DNA from 3 places in the Pseudoalteromonas sp. ASV78 genome. Region 3 is predicted to be linked to each of the others. Evidence: predicted binding sites of a transcription regulator. Region 3 holds the regulator's gene; each other region holds the start of a gene.
What was found. The regulator MetJ, encoded in region 3, represses methionine synthesis genes. The targets are predictions, from matches to a motif close to TAGACGTCTAGACGTCTA.
Positions count from the first base shown of each region.

Region 1: the regulator MetJ is predicted to act here: its motif matches at 2,667-2,684, upstream of metE (5-methyltetrahydropteroyltriglutamate--homocysteine S-methyltransferase).
Region 2: the regulator MetJ is predicted to act here: its motif matches at 2,107-2,124, upstream of ACMVDV_RS09700 (methylenetetrahydrofolate reductase).

Region 1 covers NZ_JBLOPA010000001.1:513,282-518,496, forward strand. The annotation lists gene ACMVDV_RS02305 (Nif3-like dinuclear metal center hexameric protein) at 1-693, shown strand, start outside; gene ACMVDV_RS02310 (YdcF family protein) at 706-1,470, opposite strand; gene ACMVDV_RS02315 (LysR substrate-binding domain-containing protein) at 1,523-2,410, opposite strand; gene metE (5-methyltetrahydropteroyltriglutamate--homocysteine S-methyltransferase) at 2,702-4,975, shown strand; gene ACMVDV_RS02325 (DUF2897 family protein) at 5,020-5,160, opposite strand; gene ACMVDV_RS02330 (acyloxyacyl hydrolase) at 5,213-5,215, opposite strand, start outside.
Region 2 covers NZ_JBLOPA010000001.1:2,141,795-2,147,009, reverse strand. The annotation lists gene ACMVDV_RS09710 (amidohydrolase family protein) at 1-288, opposite strand, end outside; gene ACMVDV_RS09705 (GIN domain-containing protein) at 311-904, opposite strand; gene ACMVDV_RS09700 (methylenetetrahydrofolate reductase) at 1,106-2,062, opposite strand; gene ACMVDV_RS09695 (M16 family metallopeptidase) at 2,321-5,206, shown strand.
Region 3 covers NZ_JBLOPA010000001.1:2,509,631-2,514,845, forward strand. The annotation lists gene metB (cystathionine gamma-synthase) at 1-1,086, opposite strand, end outside; gene metJ (met regulon transcriptional regulator MetJ) at 1,322-1,642, shown strand; gene ACMVDV_RS11420 (malic enzyme-like NAD(P)-binding protein) at 1,739-2,980, opposite strand; gene rpmE (50S ribosomal protein L31) at 3,538-3,750, opposite strand; gene priA (primosomal protein N') at 3,984-5,215, shown strand, end outside.

The sequences.
Region 1 (5,215 bases), 2.0 Mb from region 3:
GATTTTTGTCCAAATGGCTTACAAGTTGAAGGACGTGAGCAGGTCAAAAAAATTGTTACTGGCGTCACTGCCAGTCAAGCATTAATAGATGCTGCAATTGCTCATAACGCAGATACAATATTAGTTCATCATGGCTATTTTTGGAAAGGTGAAGCGCAACCAATTACCGGGATTAAAAAACGTCGCATAGCTGCGTTGCTTAATCACGATATAAATTTGTTTGCGTACCACCTTCCCCTTGATGTGCACCCAGTAATAGGCAATAACGCACAACTTGCCCAATTACTTGACTTGGAAATGAGCGCAGGTTTAGAGCCTGTGGCAAACAGCGTGGCGGTAAAAGGGCGATTAAAAACCCCGATGAGTGGCGAACAGTTCGCACAAAAGATAGCAAGGGTATTAAACCGAGAGCCATTGGTTAGTTTAGTACGCGATGAACCAATTGAAACAATTGCGTGGTGCACCGGCGGTGGCCAAGGGTATATCGATTTGGCGGCAAGCCAAGGCATAGATGCATACCTAACTGGCGAGGCATCAGAGCAAACCATCCATAGCTCCCGAGAACAGCATATTGATTTTTTTGCCGCAGGCCATCACGCCACCGAGCGTTATGGTATAAAAGCACTCGGTGAGTTATTGGCTGAGCAACATGGTTTTGATGTAACCTTTATTGATATAGATAACCCAGTGTAACCTGAACTTGATTTAGAGCGCTTCTGGATCAATCCAGCGGCGCACGTTTATCCACGCACTTCCTAGTACTTCATGCCAATAACTGGTAACGGCCTTGAGCACTTCTACATTTGGAATATATTGTTTGTGAGTAGGCCAGGCGGAGAAATCATAAAAATCCGTAGCGGCAGGGATCACGTCAACACCTTGAGCATTAAATAAATCGCTTGCCCGTGCCATATGACTGGCTGAGGTGACCAGTGCCACTTTAAAATCAACTAGGGTGGGTGCTAAAAGCCGTGCTTCGTCGGCGGTATCCATGGCTGCGGGGTTTTGTTTGATGCGCGCCGCATCCATTCCTAAACTGATGGCTGTTTGTTGCATCAAGCTACTATTGGTGACTTTTGCATAGCCGCCGCCTGAAACAATAAGTTGTGCATTAGGGTAAATGTTGGCTAACCGCAGGCCTTCAACTAAGCGACTTTTAGCACAATTACCGAGCTGACTATTGGCACTAAGTTGTGGGTTGGGATTTACGTCGCAACCAAGTACCACTATTTTATCGAGTGCTGGCTGCTGATTTGAGTGAAAGGTGTATTTTAATTGCGAACTTGGATCTATTATTTGTTGGCCAATAAATGGGGTGCTGACCAGCAGTAAAAAGCTGATTGCGAAGATACCAATATACGCGCTGAGCTTATTGGTGCGCAGCGCGATAACCAGAGCGATAAAGCACAGTATTCCCAATAATGGTAATGGCATAAGCATTGCGCCGAGGATTTTTTTTAATTCAAACATTACAGTAGCACACATAAAAGGGTTTTTTGTATGCTACTGGGTTACTGTTATTTTATCGACCGTTATTTAACTTACAGGTATTTAAAAAGTGGCGATAGACTGGATTGTCTTTCATATTCTTTTTCATCGCTAAATACATCGGCCGTGTTAAGCCCAGCGCACCCAACGGAATTGATTTTATCAGTCCTTGGCTTTCATAAGGTGTGACCAACCAATCTGGTAATGCCGCAACGCCCATTCCCGCGCTTACAAGTTGAAAAATTAATAAGCCTTGATCAACCGTTTTTAAAGTACCGTCATAGCGTGCATTTTGAATGAAATGCTTAAATATATCCTGACGTTCACGAGGAATAGGATACGAAATAATGGTTTCGTTTTTTAGATCAAGGGCTGTGACATAGGCTTTTTTTGCCAGTTCATGATCAGGGGCAACAATGAGCTTAAGTTTAAAATCAAATAAATGTGCGTATTCAAGTTTATCTGGCTCACGAATATCTGAGGTTAATACTAAGTCCAGTTCATCGCTGAGCAGATCGGGTATAGCGTCATAACTAAAGCCGCGCTCGTAATCCACTTTAATATCTGGCCAAAAGTTATTGAATTCTTTAATCGTCGGTAGTAACCAATGAAAACAGGCGTGGCATTCTACACTTAGGCGTAATTGTGAGATTGGTTGGTTAAGACTTTCTTTCAAACGACACTTAGTCGCCTCAACGCGAGGCAGTACTTCGTTTGCAAGTTCTAGCAATAGCATACCTTGCGGAGTAAAACGTACCGGTTGAGTTTTACGTTCAAATAGTTGGCAATCAAGCTTGTTTTCTAAATCTTTGATTTGATGTGATAAAGCAGATTGAGTCAAAAATAATTCCCGCGCAGTATTCACCAAAGAACCGGTTTCTTTCAAGGTTGCGATGGTTTTCAAATGTTTTACATCAATCATCTTTAATAATTCTCATGGTAAAAGTGAGCCGAACTCAGATTGCAGACATAATACGCTTTTATTAAAGGCGCTTCAACGTCTAGATGGCTAAATAACGTCATTTTTTCACGTAAAGTTTACAAGTTCACTAATAGCACTAAATTTGACAGCGTTGTCATTGTATTTTTTTAGATTATTAAAATTATTTCCATGAATTTACCTCACGTTAGAACTGAGAAAGCATCAATTGTACGATTGCAATTACGAGTGTAGATTTTAGCCATCTAAACAGCTAAATAGAGATTAGAGCATATGGCACAATTACATAACTTAGGCTTTCCGCGAATAGGTAAAAAGCGCGAATTGAAATTTGCAGTTGAATCATATTGGGCAGGTAACATCACTCAAGCAGAGCTATTAGCGCAAGGTGAGGCGATCCGCGCAGAAAATTGGGCACTGCAGGCTGATGCTGGTATTGATTTATTACCGGTGGGCGACTTTGCTTGGTACGACCATGTACTGGCTACCAGTTTATTAGTTGGTGCTATCCCTGAGCGTCATCAAACAGCGGATGGCAGCGTGGATCTGGATACCTTGTTTGGTATTGGTCGTGGCCGCGCACCAACAGGTTGTGCATGTGCAGCCAGCGAGATGACTAAGTGGTTTAACACTAACTACCATTATATTGTGCCTGAGCTTAGCAGTGATCAGCAGTTTCAATTAACTTGGAACGAGTTATTTGAACACGTTGCCCAAGCACAAAAATTAGGTCATCAAGCAAAAGCGGTGTTATTGGGCCCTGTCAGTTACCTTTATTTAGCTAAATGTGCAGGTAAAGAGTTTGATAAATTAAGTTTACTTGAAAAGCTACTGCCCGTTTATCAACAGGTATTAGCTAAACTTGCTGCGCAAGGGGTTGCGTGGGTACAAATTGACGAGCCTATTTTGGGCCTTGAACTCGCACAAGATTATCGCAATGCATTAAAAACGAGCTTAAATGCATTAGCCGGACAAGGTGTAAAGTTGCTACTTGCCAGTTATTTTGACTCAGTAACTGCTTATTATAACGATATTGCTGACTACCCAGTTGATGGTGTGCACTTTGACTGTGTTGCAAGCGATGTAGATGTGACAACGCTTGATTCGCTATTAAGCCCATCACAAGTGCTGTCGCTTGGTGTTATCAACGGTCGTAATATATGGCGCGCTGACTTAGAAGTTGTCTATGCAAATGTAAAAGACATTGCTGCAAAGCGTGCTGATAACTTATGGCTTGCGCCGTCGTGTTCGTTATTACATACCCCAGTGGATTTAGACCAAGAGCAACAGCTTGATGATGAGCTGCGTTCGTGGCTTGCATTCGCGAAACAAAAAGGCCAAGAACTGGCATTACTAAAAGCGGCACTTGCAAGTAATGATGTCAGCGCGTTGCAAAGCTACTGCGCACCAGTTAAAGCACGTTTAACGTCAAAACGGGTGAATAATCTTGCTGTGCAGCAACGTGTCAGTGCATTAACGGCAACAGATGGTGAGCGCAACAGCGTATTTGCTCAGCGTATCGAAAAGCAACATGCGGCGCTTGACTTGCCGTTATTACCAACCACAACGATAGGGTCGTTCCCGCAAACGCAGGCTATTCGTAAAGCCCGACGTGATTTTAAAGCCGGGGAGTTATCCGCTGCACAATACCAATCGCAAATGGCGGCAGAAATTCGTTACGCGGTTGAAGAGCAAGAAGCGCTCGATCTTGATGTATTAGTGCACGGAGAAGCTGAGCGTAACGACATGGTTGAGTATTTTGGAGAGCTCTTTGAAGGCTTTGCTTTTACTCAATTTGGTTGGGTACAAAGTTACGGCTCACGCTGTGTGAAACCGCCAGTCATTTGGGGCGATGTCTCACGTGAACAGCCAATGACGGTTGAGTGGAGTAAATATGCGCAATCGCTGACTGACAAGAAAATGAAAGGCATGCTCACAGGCCCTGTGACGATTCTGTTTTGGTCATTCATTCGTGATGATTTAGATAAGCCAACCATAGCTAATCAAATAGCACTTGCACTTCGCGATGAAGTGGTTGATCTGCAAAATGCGGGTATTGAAATCATTCAAATTGATGAACCTGCATTTCGTGAAGGCATGCCGCTAAAAGCCAGCCAATGGCAAGCATACTTGGAATGGGCTGCGTATGCATTTAGGGTGTCTGCCAGCGGTGTGAAAGATGAAACGCAAATTCATACGCATATGTGCTACGCCGAGTTTAATGACATCATTGCTGCGATTGCAGATATGGATGCTGATGTGATCACCATTGAAACGTCGCGTTCAAACATGGAGTTACTTGCAGCATTTGAGGATTTTGCATACCCGAATGATATTGGTCCTGGGGTGTATGATATTCACACACCGAATGTGCCCGACATTGCATGGATAAAAGCCTTGATCCACAAAGCAGCGCGAAAAATACCTGTCCAGCGCTTATGGGTTAATCCAGACTGTGGTTTGAAAACCCGTGGCTGGGAAGAAACGCGTCAAGCACTTGATAACATGGTTAAAGCAACTAAAGAACTCAGAAAAGAGCTTACCTAAATTAAAGAACATCCCCTACGATGCAAAGCCCTAACTAAACTAGGTTAGGGCTTTTTTTGCGCTCTGGTGTCTGTTTTTTTATCCTGGGCTTTAAAACCAATGTTTGCTGAGTGCTTTAATAGCATGATATTGCCGATAATAACTGCCAACACAACAATGATAATAAGGACTTGCCAAATTTGCATGATTTTTTAATGACCAATTAATTTTCACTGAGTTTAGCAGCTATTATACACTTTA
Region 2 (5,215 bases), 370 kb from region 3:
ATGCAAATCAATTAGACCAGGCATAATTGACTTTCCTGTGGCGTCAATTATCAGTGTTTTTTCCGTAACATTACAACTTTCTCCAAGACAAGCGATTTTACCATCAGCTACTAATACTCCCGGGTTGCTTATTGCAAACTCTGAGGTGGCGTCAAATAAAGTGCCGCCTTGTATCCACATATTTTGTTGTGGTTTTTCCCAAGTGTACAGGTCGTGTTTATACGCTAACACCAACGCTAAACCAGAACTAATTAAAAATACTAATAGATATGCAAAGAACTTTTTCATAACTTTTCTCCGGCTATTGGTTTTAGTTAAATTTTAATTTGGTGTTGTTCAAAGTACCTCTGGAGCCGTTCGACCGCAGTTGCTGCTGGTAAGCTACTCCACGGATATCAAGGTCACCAGCGCCATTCATTTCTATGTTTGAGTTTTCTACCTGAACGACAAGATTAGCGTTAGCAGTGTCGTTAATTTGTACACTGAGTTGTTTGGCAGTTAAGGATAAGCTTTTGATATCGCCGGATCCTGTGGTCACAACAGAGATTTGATCTGCGACCAATTGGTTTTCGCCTGTTAATGTGGCAGAACCTGAGGTTTTAATGTTTTTTAATTTTTTGTATGTCACGTAAACTTTTACCGACTCCCCACTATGGTAGCCTTGTGTGGTCACGGTTAAGATGCCATTTTCAATGTGTGTGATTACATCTGTTATGGGCATGTCACGGGCGAATACTTTGACTTGTTGATGATCGGATTGAGTGATAAAGACATCAGCAAGTCCACCAACAATAATACTGTCAAAATCTTTGACTTCTCTTATTTCTTGCTGACAGGCAAAGTTGGTACAGCCTGACAAAATAATGGTGAACAAGATTAAAACAACAGTTAGTGAATGATTCATATTAGTCCCTAGCGCTTTATTGATGTGAGCATTATTGAGGAAACGCTAGATGTAAGTAATGGAGTAATGTCATGAATAAACATGACATTTGTCATTTAATTATAAAAATTAGCAGTTTATGAAGTAGTATTCTATGCCGCTTATCATTATTGCCCGAAGCCCGAAGCCCGAACCTCGAACCTAGAACCTAGAACCTTGAACCTAAGCAATCTGCTTTTCAGCTAGGTTTAATTCCATTGTTGCTTTTAATAAACGATAAAGGTTTATTGACGCATCAATTTCTTCTTTACGGTTAGTTAAGCTTTCAATATTTAACCCCAGAGGCACGTCTAAATGAGCGCAACTTTTTAGAATTGAGTCTAAATTTTCGCGGCAAATACGCACCGATTCACTCAATGGGTTTTGTGAATCTAACATCCGCCACTTGGTTGCCTCTGGTACTGAAATACCAAGCCACTGCATAAAATCTAAGGTTTTTTCACTGCCACAGGGGGTAAAGGTTAGGATTATACGTTGTGGCTCTATGCCTTGCGCTTTACAGCTACGTGCATAACTGGTGATCAAATCAATGGTCGCTTGTGCGTTGTAAACTGCCTGTGAGATAAAAAATTGACACCCTTGTGTGGTTTTTTCAAGTAGACGCTCATGCTCGTTACGTTTACTCGCATGGCGCTCAGCAATGGTTACCCCACCTAAAAAGAAGTCATCCGCTTGCTCTGCCAATGTTTTATAGGCATCGGGTAAGTTAAGTTTTATATCGCCTTCAGATGATGGACTACCGACTAACACCACATTTTTTAAATCAAACAGGTTTTTAGTTTCGCTTAACCACTGTTTAAATTCCGCTACTTCGCGCTGCGCGACGCTTTTATACGTGATCACGTCTTGATGCGATAAGCTACGTAATAATCGGCTATATTCACGAGGATCTACAGTTTGCTTAAATGGAAAAGGACGCGGCTTGTCAGTACGGCTGCTTTCATCTTGAATGTCGTAAATAATTACGCCATCGTATTCAATTTCATGTAAACGGTCTAACAGCTTTTGAGCGATTGTTTCAAGCTGCGCTTTATCAGTACCAATACGTGGCGGGGTAGTACCAATTAAGTACACACCTTGATTGGTATCTTCAATTTTCTGTTGTAGTGATAAAGCCATAATCCTCATTCCAGCTAAATTAGTTTCTATAGCAAACAATATAACAGCCATTTAGACGTCTAGATAGATTTTTTTAATGAAACTTTCTCAATAAATATGAATTTATCTCATGTTGTTTTAAGTTGAGCGATGAAAAATACACAACTGTTTACATAAAATGTGCTGCAAGGTCTCTTATCGTGGTCGGCTTTGTTGCATAATCAGTGTAGTAAATAAGTAGTTATAACTAAAAAAATATTCAACTAACAAGGGATAGCAATGAAATTTAAATTATTAGCAACCAGCTTAGCGGTCACGCTTGCGCTGGGCGGCTGTGCGAGTAACAGCGGCTCTAACATGGTCAAAGAAGTTGAGATTGAACAGTCAACGGTTGCCAGCAGCAATGATCGGGTGTTCTCACAGAATTATTTATTAGAAGAGCTTGATAACGGTTTACGCGTTATGGTGGTTAAAACTGATTACCCTGATGTGGTATCACTACAAATTCCGGTGTCAGTTGGTTCTCGTAATGAAGTAGAAGCGGGTAAAACTGGCTTTGCACACTTTTTTGAACACATGATGTTTAAAGGCTCAGAAAAATTCCCGCAAGATGTGTACTCAGACATCCTGAAAAATTCAGGGGTTGATAACCGCGCTTACACTACCAATGATTACACTAATTATCACTTAAACTTTTCCAAGCAGCACCTTGATAAGGTACTTGAAATTGAAGCCGATATTTTTCAAAACCTCACTTACTCAGAAGAGCAATTCCGTACCGAAGCGCTTACTGTAAAAGGCGAATACCTTAAAAACAATGCCAGCCCAATTCGTAAGTTGCTTTCAGCCGTGCGTAATGAAGCATTTGAAAAACATACCTATAAACACACCACCATGGGCTTTTTTGAAGATATTGAAGCCATGCCTGAGCAAATGGCGTACGGTAAAGAGTTTTTTGAAAAGTTCTATAAACCTGAATATGTATCGTTAGTAATTGTCGGTGATGTCGATCCGCAAGCAACTATGGCAATGGTGAAAAAGCATTGGGGCCAATGGCAAAAAGGCGATTATGTTGCTGATATTCCAACCGAGCCTAAACAACAAGCAGCCAAATACGTGCATGAGCAAAACGAAGGACTACCAGGGCATTGGTTATTGGTTTCATACAAAGGTACTGCTTGGCAGCCGAAACAAAAAGACCGCGCAGCGCTTGATTTACTATCACAGCTTTATTTCTCAAACAACTCTGACTTATACCAAGAGCTAGTGGTTGATAAGCAAATCGCCAGCCAAATGTTTAGCTATAACCCAGATACTAAAGATCCGGGCTTATTGCATGTTTTTGTCAAAGTTGAAAATGAAGCTGATTTAGCGGTAGCGCGTGATGCCATCAATAACACCTATGCAAAAGCACGCACTGAGCTGGTTGATAGCCAAAAATTAGCCGATTTAAAGTCAAATCTAAAATACAGCTTTATTAACGGTTTAGACTCATCGCAAGCAATTGCGTCAACCCTTGCCAGTTATATGCATTTTGAGCGCGACCCAGAAGTCGTCAATCAATTATATGCAACGGCAGACAGCATCAGCGCGCAAGATATTCAAGATATTGCTAATAAGTACTTTGTCGATAGCAGCCGAACTACCGTGACTATGTCGGCGCTTGATAAAATCGCTGGCTTTGAGCAAGAAGTTGATTTAAATAGCCTCGTTGCTAGCAAGCACACAGTGCAACAGCGTCACTTTAAAGTGCTTGATAAAACCAACAGCTCACCGTTGATTGATATTAATTGGCTATTCCATACTGGTGCGGCGGCGGATCCTAAAGGTCAAAAAGGCGTGGCTGCGCTAACCGCTGCCATGCTTGCGCAAGGTGGCTCGCAGTCGAAGAGCTATAACGATATCAAAAAAGCACTGTATCCACTGGCAGGTAGCTTTGGCTATCAAATTGATAAAGAAATGATTTCTTTACAAGGGCGAGTCCATAAAGACAATGCAGCACAATGGTACGCATTAGTTAGTGAGCAGTTACTTAATCCGGGCTTTAGAGAAGATGACTTTAAACGTTTGAAAAAAGAGCTGATCGACGGTATTAAATCAGGCCTTAAAGCATCTAATGATGAAGAGTTAGGTAAAGAAGTGCTTTATCATAAGTTGTATCAAGGTCACCCGTATGAAAGCTACAATTATGGTGATTTATCCGATTTAGAAGCGCTGACCTTAGATGATGTCAAAGCCTTCTACGCTAAAGAATTTACGCAAGCTAAGCTAACAGTCGGTTTAATTGGTGCGGTGCCTGAGTCACTAAAAGCTACCATGTTTGCTGATTTAAGCGAGCTGCCAAAAGGCCAGCAAAGCCGTTTATCAATCCCTGATGCGCCAGTGCTGAAAGGTCACCATGCAACGATTGTCGAGAAATCAGCGCAATCAACAGCGGTATCATTTGGTTTCCCAATCGATACTATTCGTAGTAGCGCAGACTGGACGGCACTGTGGTTAGTGCGTTCATACTTTGGTGAACACCGCAGTTCAAATGCATACCTTTATGAGCGTATTCGTCAAACGCGCGGTATGAACTACGGCGATTACGCTTATATTGAGTACTTCCCACGTGGTATGTTCCAAACTAAACCTGATGCAAACTTGGGTCGTTCAGAGCAAATCTTCCAAGTGTGGCTTCGCCCGCTGCGCTCAAACAACGATGCGCATTTTGCAACTCGCACAGCGCTGTTTGAACTTGATAAGCTAATCAAAAATGGCATGACTGAAAAAGATTTTGAGGCAACGCGTAACTTCTTGATCAACTTTGTGCCGCAAATGGTCGCAAGCCAAAACCGCCAGTTAGGTTACGCGCTCGATAGCGAGTTTTATAATACTGAGTCGTTTGTGAAGTATGTCACCACTGAGCTTGAAAAGCTGACCTTGGCTGATGTCAATCGCGTGATTAAAGCTAATTTACAAACTGATGATATCCAGTATGTGTTTATTACCGGTGATGGCAAAGACATGCAAAAGCGCCTAGCGTCAGAGCAAACATCGCCTATGGTGTATAACGCAGAAAAACCAGCTGAACTGGTTGCTGAAGATAAAGTAATTGCTGATTACAAACTGGCAATTCCAGCGAAAAACATCGAAGTAGTTGCGGTGGGAAGCGTATTTGAGTAACTAAGTTTT
Region 3 (5,215 bases):
AATACGGATCAAAGTATCACCTACTCCGGCCGCTAAACGCGCGGTTGCTTCCATTCCAGCATGCGTCATGGTTGCTGGGTGGCAAATTAAACTCTCTACGCCACCTAATGATTCCGCTAAGCTGAATTCTTCAAGGCTAGTTAAAAATGCCGCGGCATCGTTAACATCACCTTTAATATCAAAGCTTACCATACCACCAAAGCCTCGTTGTTGTTGTTTTGCCAACTCATGTTGCGGGTGAGACTCAAGGCCAGGGTAATATACTTGGCTCACATAAGGCGAGTTTTCTAAATACAGGGCAATAATAAAGGCATTTTCTTGATGCTGACGCAGGCGGACATTCAACGTACGTAGGCCACGTAAGGTTAAATAGCTATCAAACGGTGCGCCGGTAATACCAATATTATTAGCCCACCATGCAAGCTCATCACCTAACTGTTGCGTTGCGGCAATCACAGCCCCACCCACTACATCGGAATGGCCATTAATATATTTAGTGGTTGAATGCACCACAATATCAACACCAAATTCAATGGGATTTTGTAACGCAGGTGACAAAAAGGTATTATCAGCGCCGACTAACGCACCGCACTGCTTTGCAATAGTGGTGATCGCTTTAATATCAGTTAAGCGTAAAATTGGATTACTTGGGGTTTCAATCCAAATGAGTTTTGGTTTGATCTCAAGAATTTTTTGATGGTTTTCAGCTTTAGTTAAATCTAAAACCACTAATTTTAATAGCCCGCGCTTTTCAAGCGAAGTAAATAAACGGTAACTGCCGCCATAACAATCATGTGGGATCACTAAAGTATCGTCACTGTTTAGCAGCTGAGTAGCTAAATGCACCGCAGCCATACCGGTTGCAGTGATTATACCCTTGGCGCCGCCTTCAAGTTTTGCAAGAGTTTCGGCTAAGATATCTCGATTTGGGTTACCGCTGCGGCCATAATCATATTGGCGCTTGGTATCAAAATCAGCAAATGAGTAGGTGGTCGATAAATGAATGGGAGGCACAACGGCGCCATGCTGTTTATCTGCATCAATGCCATTACGCACTGCAATAGTTGCTTTGTTCTTTTGACTCATAACGTCACCTACAATTAAATGGATGTTTAGACGTCTAAAAGGTTAGAGGATCGGATTTAATAAGTCAAAGCATTTATGCTGTTTTAGCTGCAACTATGGCAGTAAAAACATTTAAGTTGCTAGATGGCTAAATAACTAGTATTTGACTATCTTATTTAAAACGATAGAATTTCGGCATCTTTGCGCAGCAAAAGGTCGCGCAAACAATTAACAACCTGAGGCAACGACACATCCTATGGCTAAATGGAATGGTGAATATATTCACCCATACGCAGAACACGGGAAAAAATCAGAACAAGTTAAAAAGATCACCGTTTCGATCCCGTTAAATGTATTAAAAGTTTTAACTGATGAGCGTACTCGCCGTCAAATTAACAATCTTCGCCATGCAACAAATAGCGAACTGCTTTGTGAAGCATTTTTACACGCATTTACTGGCCAACCATTGCCAAACGATGAAGACTTACGTAAAGATAATCCAGAGAAAGTACCTGAAGAAGTGAAGAAAATCATGCTTGAGATGGGCTTAGAAGTGCCAATCCTCAACGAAGATTAAAAAAATATACTTCAGGAATTGTATACAAAAAAACCTCAGCGACTTACGTTACTGAGGTTTTTTATTATTGTGCCATTACAAATTGCAGCTGAGCAGCTACTCCATGTAGTTTTCCGGCATATCAATTTGTGCAACACCAGAGTCAATTGCCGCTTGCGCTACAGCTTTAGCTATACGCGGTAATAAACGCGGATCCATCGGTTTTGGAATAATATACTGCGCACCAAATTCAAGCTTATCAACACCCGCCGCTTTTAATACTTCTGCAGGTACTGGCTCTTTGGCAATGCTACGAATAGCGTCAACTGCGGCAATTTTCATTTCATCATTAATTTTACTGGCGCGTACATCTAACGCACCACGGAAAATAAATGGGAAACACAATACGTTATTTACTTGGTTTGGATAATCAGAACGACCCGTCGCCATAATTAAATCATTACGCGCACCGTGAGCAAGCTCAGGTGATATTTCTGGATCTGGGTTCGAACAAGCAAACACCACGGGTTTATCAGCCATCAATTTAAGATCTTCAGGGGCCAATAAGTTTGGCCCAGATACACCGACAAAGACATCGGCATCAGCAATCACATCTTGCAAGGTACGCTTATCGGTATTGTTAGCAAACAACTGCTTATATTCGTTTAAATCATCACGGCGAGTATGGATCACCCCTTTACGATCTAGCATATAAATATGTTCGCGTAGTGCGCCACACTTGATCAGCAGTTCCATACATGCAACCGCAGCGGCGCCCGCACCTAAGCACACGATAATCGCATCTTCAATATCTTTACCTTGCACTTCTAGTGCGTTGATCATGCCTGCTGCCGTGACGATTGCAGTACCATGTTGGTCATCGTGGAACACCGGAATACTACAACGTTCAATCAATGCTTTTTCGATTTCAAAACACTCTGGTGCTTTAATATCTTCTAAGTTAATACCACCAAACGTATCTGCGATGTTTGCCACCGTATTGATAAAGTCTTCCGTGGTATTGTGTTTCACTTCGATATCAATCGAATCAAGGCCTGCAAAGCGCTTAAATAATAACGCTTTACCTTCCATAACTGGTTTAGACGCCAATGGCCCTAAGTTACCTAAACCTAAGATTGCGGTACCGTTAGTAATAACCGCAACCATATTACCTTTACCTGTGTATTTATAGGCATTAGCAGGATCAGCAGCGATTTCACGTACAGGTTCTGCAACACCGGGGCTATATGCTAAAGCGAGATCTTGGACTGTTTCAGCCGGCTTAGTAAGCTCGACACTGATTTTTCCTGGAACGGGATGCGAATGGTAATGTAAAGCTTGTTCACGAAAATCTGACATAACGCGATTTTATCCTGCAAGTAAGTTAAGTTGAAAGTGAGAGTAAGCAGTTCTTATAGGGAACGATACCTATATTATAATTAAATTCAAGCAATATCAGGTCTATCCTGTTATATGCTATATCCGTTAATTTTATGCGTTTTATCGTCAAGTTTTGCAAAAAAACTGCAATTTAAAGCGATAAAAACAGCATAAAGCATCAAAAAACCCAACCAAAAATGCTTGTTAAGTGAATATTTAAAGCAAAAACTATAAGCAAAAGCAGATATTCACATAAGTGAGACGTTAGCAACATTTAGCAGCATAAAGGCTAACTTTATCGACAAAAACATTTAATCTAGCGTTTTAATACGATAATCAATATAGAGAATAAATCACGATTTGTCTGTTATTTGCTCGCTATACTGGGTATAAAAATGGGAAATAGTCACACTATAATGAATGCATGAAGTAACCCTAAATAAGCAGGCATTAAGCGCAAGATGGGCGCCGTTTTTATAAATTACAGGCATAAAAAAAAGCACCCTAAGGTGCTTTTTCCGACAAAACAACAAGAATTACTTGCTGCTAAGTGAACCGAAACGCTTGTTAAAGCGATCAACACGGCCACCAGTGTCTAAAACTTTTTGCTTACCAGTGTAAAACGGGTGACACGCAGAACATACGTCTAAGTGAATGTCTTTACACAGTGTAGAACTAGTTTCGAATTTATTTCCGCATGAACATGATGCTGAAATTACTTCGTACTTAGGGTGAATACCTTCTTTCATAGAAACCTCTAGTTAAGGCCGCATCGCTCTCCAAACCCGAAGTCTGGCACCATACGTCGTTAAAACAAATTATTTAGGACGCGTATTCTATGCAACAACCCCGCTTGCTACAAGCTTTAAATACCGTTTTTGCTAATAAAATAACCAAAAACTGTAAAGCCGAGATTCGCTGCTAGGTTTTTAGCTGTAATTTTAGTACATTAACTTCCTTGCTAGTTACTGTTTGGGTTGTTATGAGTTTTGTTGAAGTTGCTATAAAAGTTCCGTTGCAGCGCACCTTTGATTATCGTATCCCAGCGCAACTGAGCGGTTTATCAACACCACCTCAGGTTGGTGCAAGAGTCATGGTCCCGTTTGGCAATCAGCGTAAAGTTGCTGTGGTATTGGCTTTAAAAACACACAGCGACGTGCCCGCCGACAAACTCAAAGACATGTTTGAAGTCATTGACGATGAACCTATTTTATCACCGCAACATATCGAGTTATTGCGCTTTACTGCTCGTTATTACTGCTACCCGTTAGGCGAAACTATTCATATTGCCCTGCCTAGCGCACTACGCCAAGGGTTATGCCCTGATAAAAGCAGTATCAATATGGTGGCACTCACCGACAAAGGAGCCAAGCTGCCGTCATTAAAAGCAAAAAGCCAGTTAAACTTGCTTAAGCAGTTGGCCGAATCGGGGAAATCGTCTTTAACAGAATTAAAAGCGCTGGGGTTTAGTAAAAAAACCATCGACAGCCTACTGAATAAAGCACTGATCAGCCAAACCATCGAACACGACAATCAATGGCAGCAACAAACACCCACGGTGAGCACTAAACCGACGTTAAATAAAGAACAAGCGGTTGCCTGCAGCACAATTAATCAAGCGCAAGGCTTTAATAGCTTTTTACTTGAAGGCGTCACTGGTAGCGGTAAAACCGAAGTCTATTTACAGTGCCTTGAAGACGTTTTAAAACGTGGTGAGCAAGCGTTAGTACTGGTACCTGAAATAGGCCTTACACCGCAAACCGTCAACCGCTTTCGTCGCCGTTTTCCAGATACGCCGATTATGCTGTGGCATTCAGCGTTGACCGATAATGAACGCCTGCAAACATGGCGCTTTTGCGAAAAAGCCAGCTGTGCCATAGTGATCGGCACCCGTTCGAGTATCTTTTTGCCGTTTTTAAAACTCGGCATGATCATTGTCGATGAAGAGCATGACAGCTCCTTTAAACAACAAGACACACTACGCTACCACGCCAGAGACTTAGCCGCTTACCGTGCATTTCAGCATAAAATACCGCTTATTTTAGGCTCAGCCACACCTGCTCTTGAGACTTTACATAAAGCACTGAATAACAAATATCAATTATTAAGCCTCACGCAACGCGCACAAACCAGCACCGATAATAAATTTCAATTATTGGATATGAAAGGTCAGCCGGATCAAGCGGGAATAGCCCACGGCAGCCTAGCGACGAT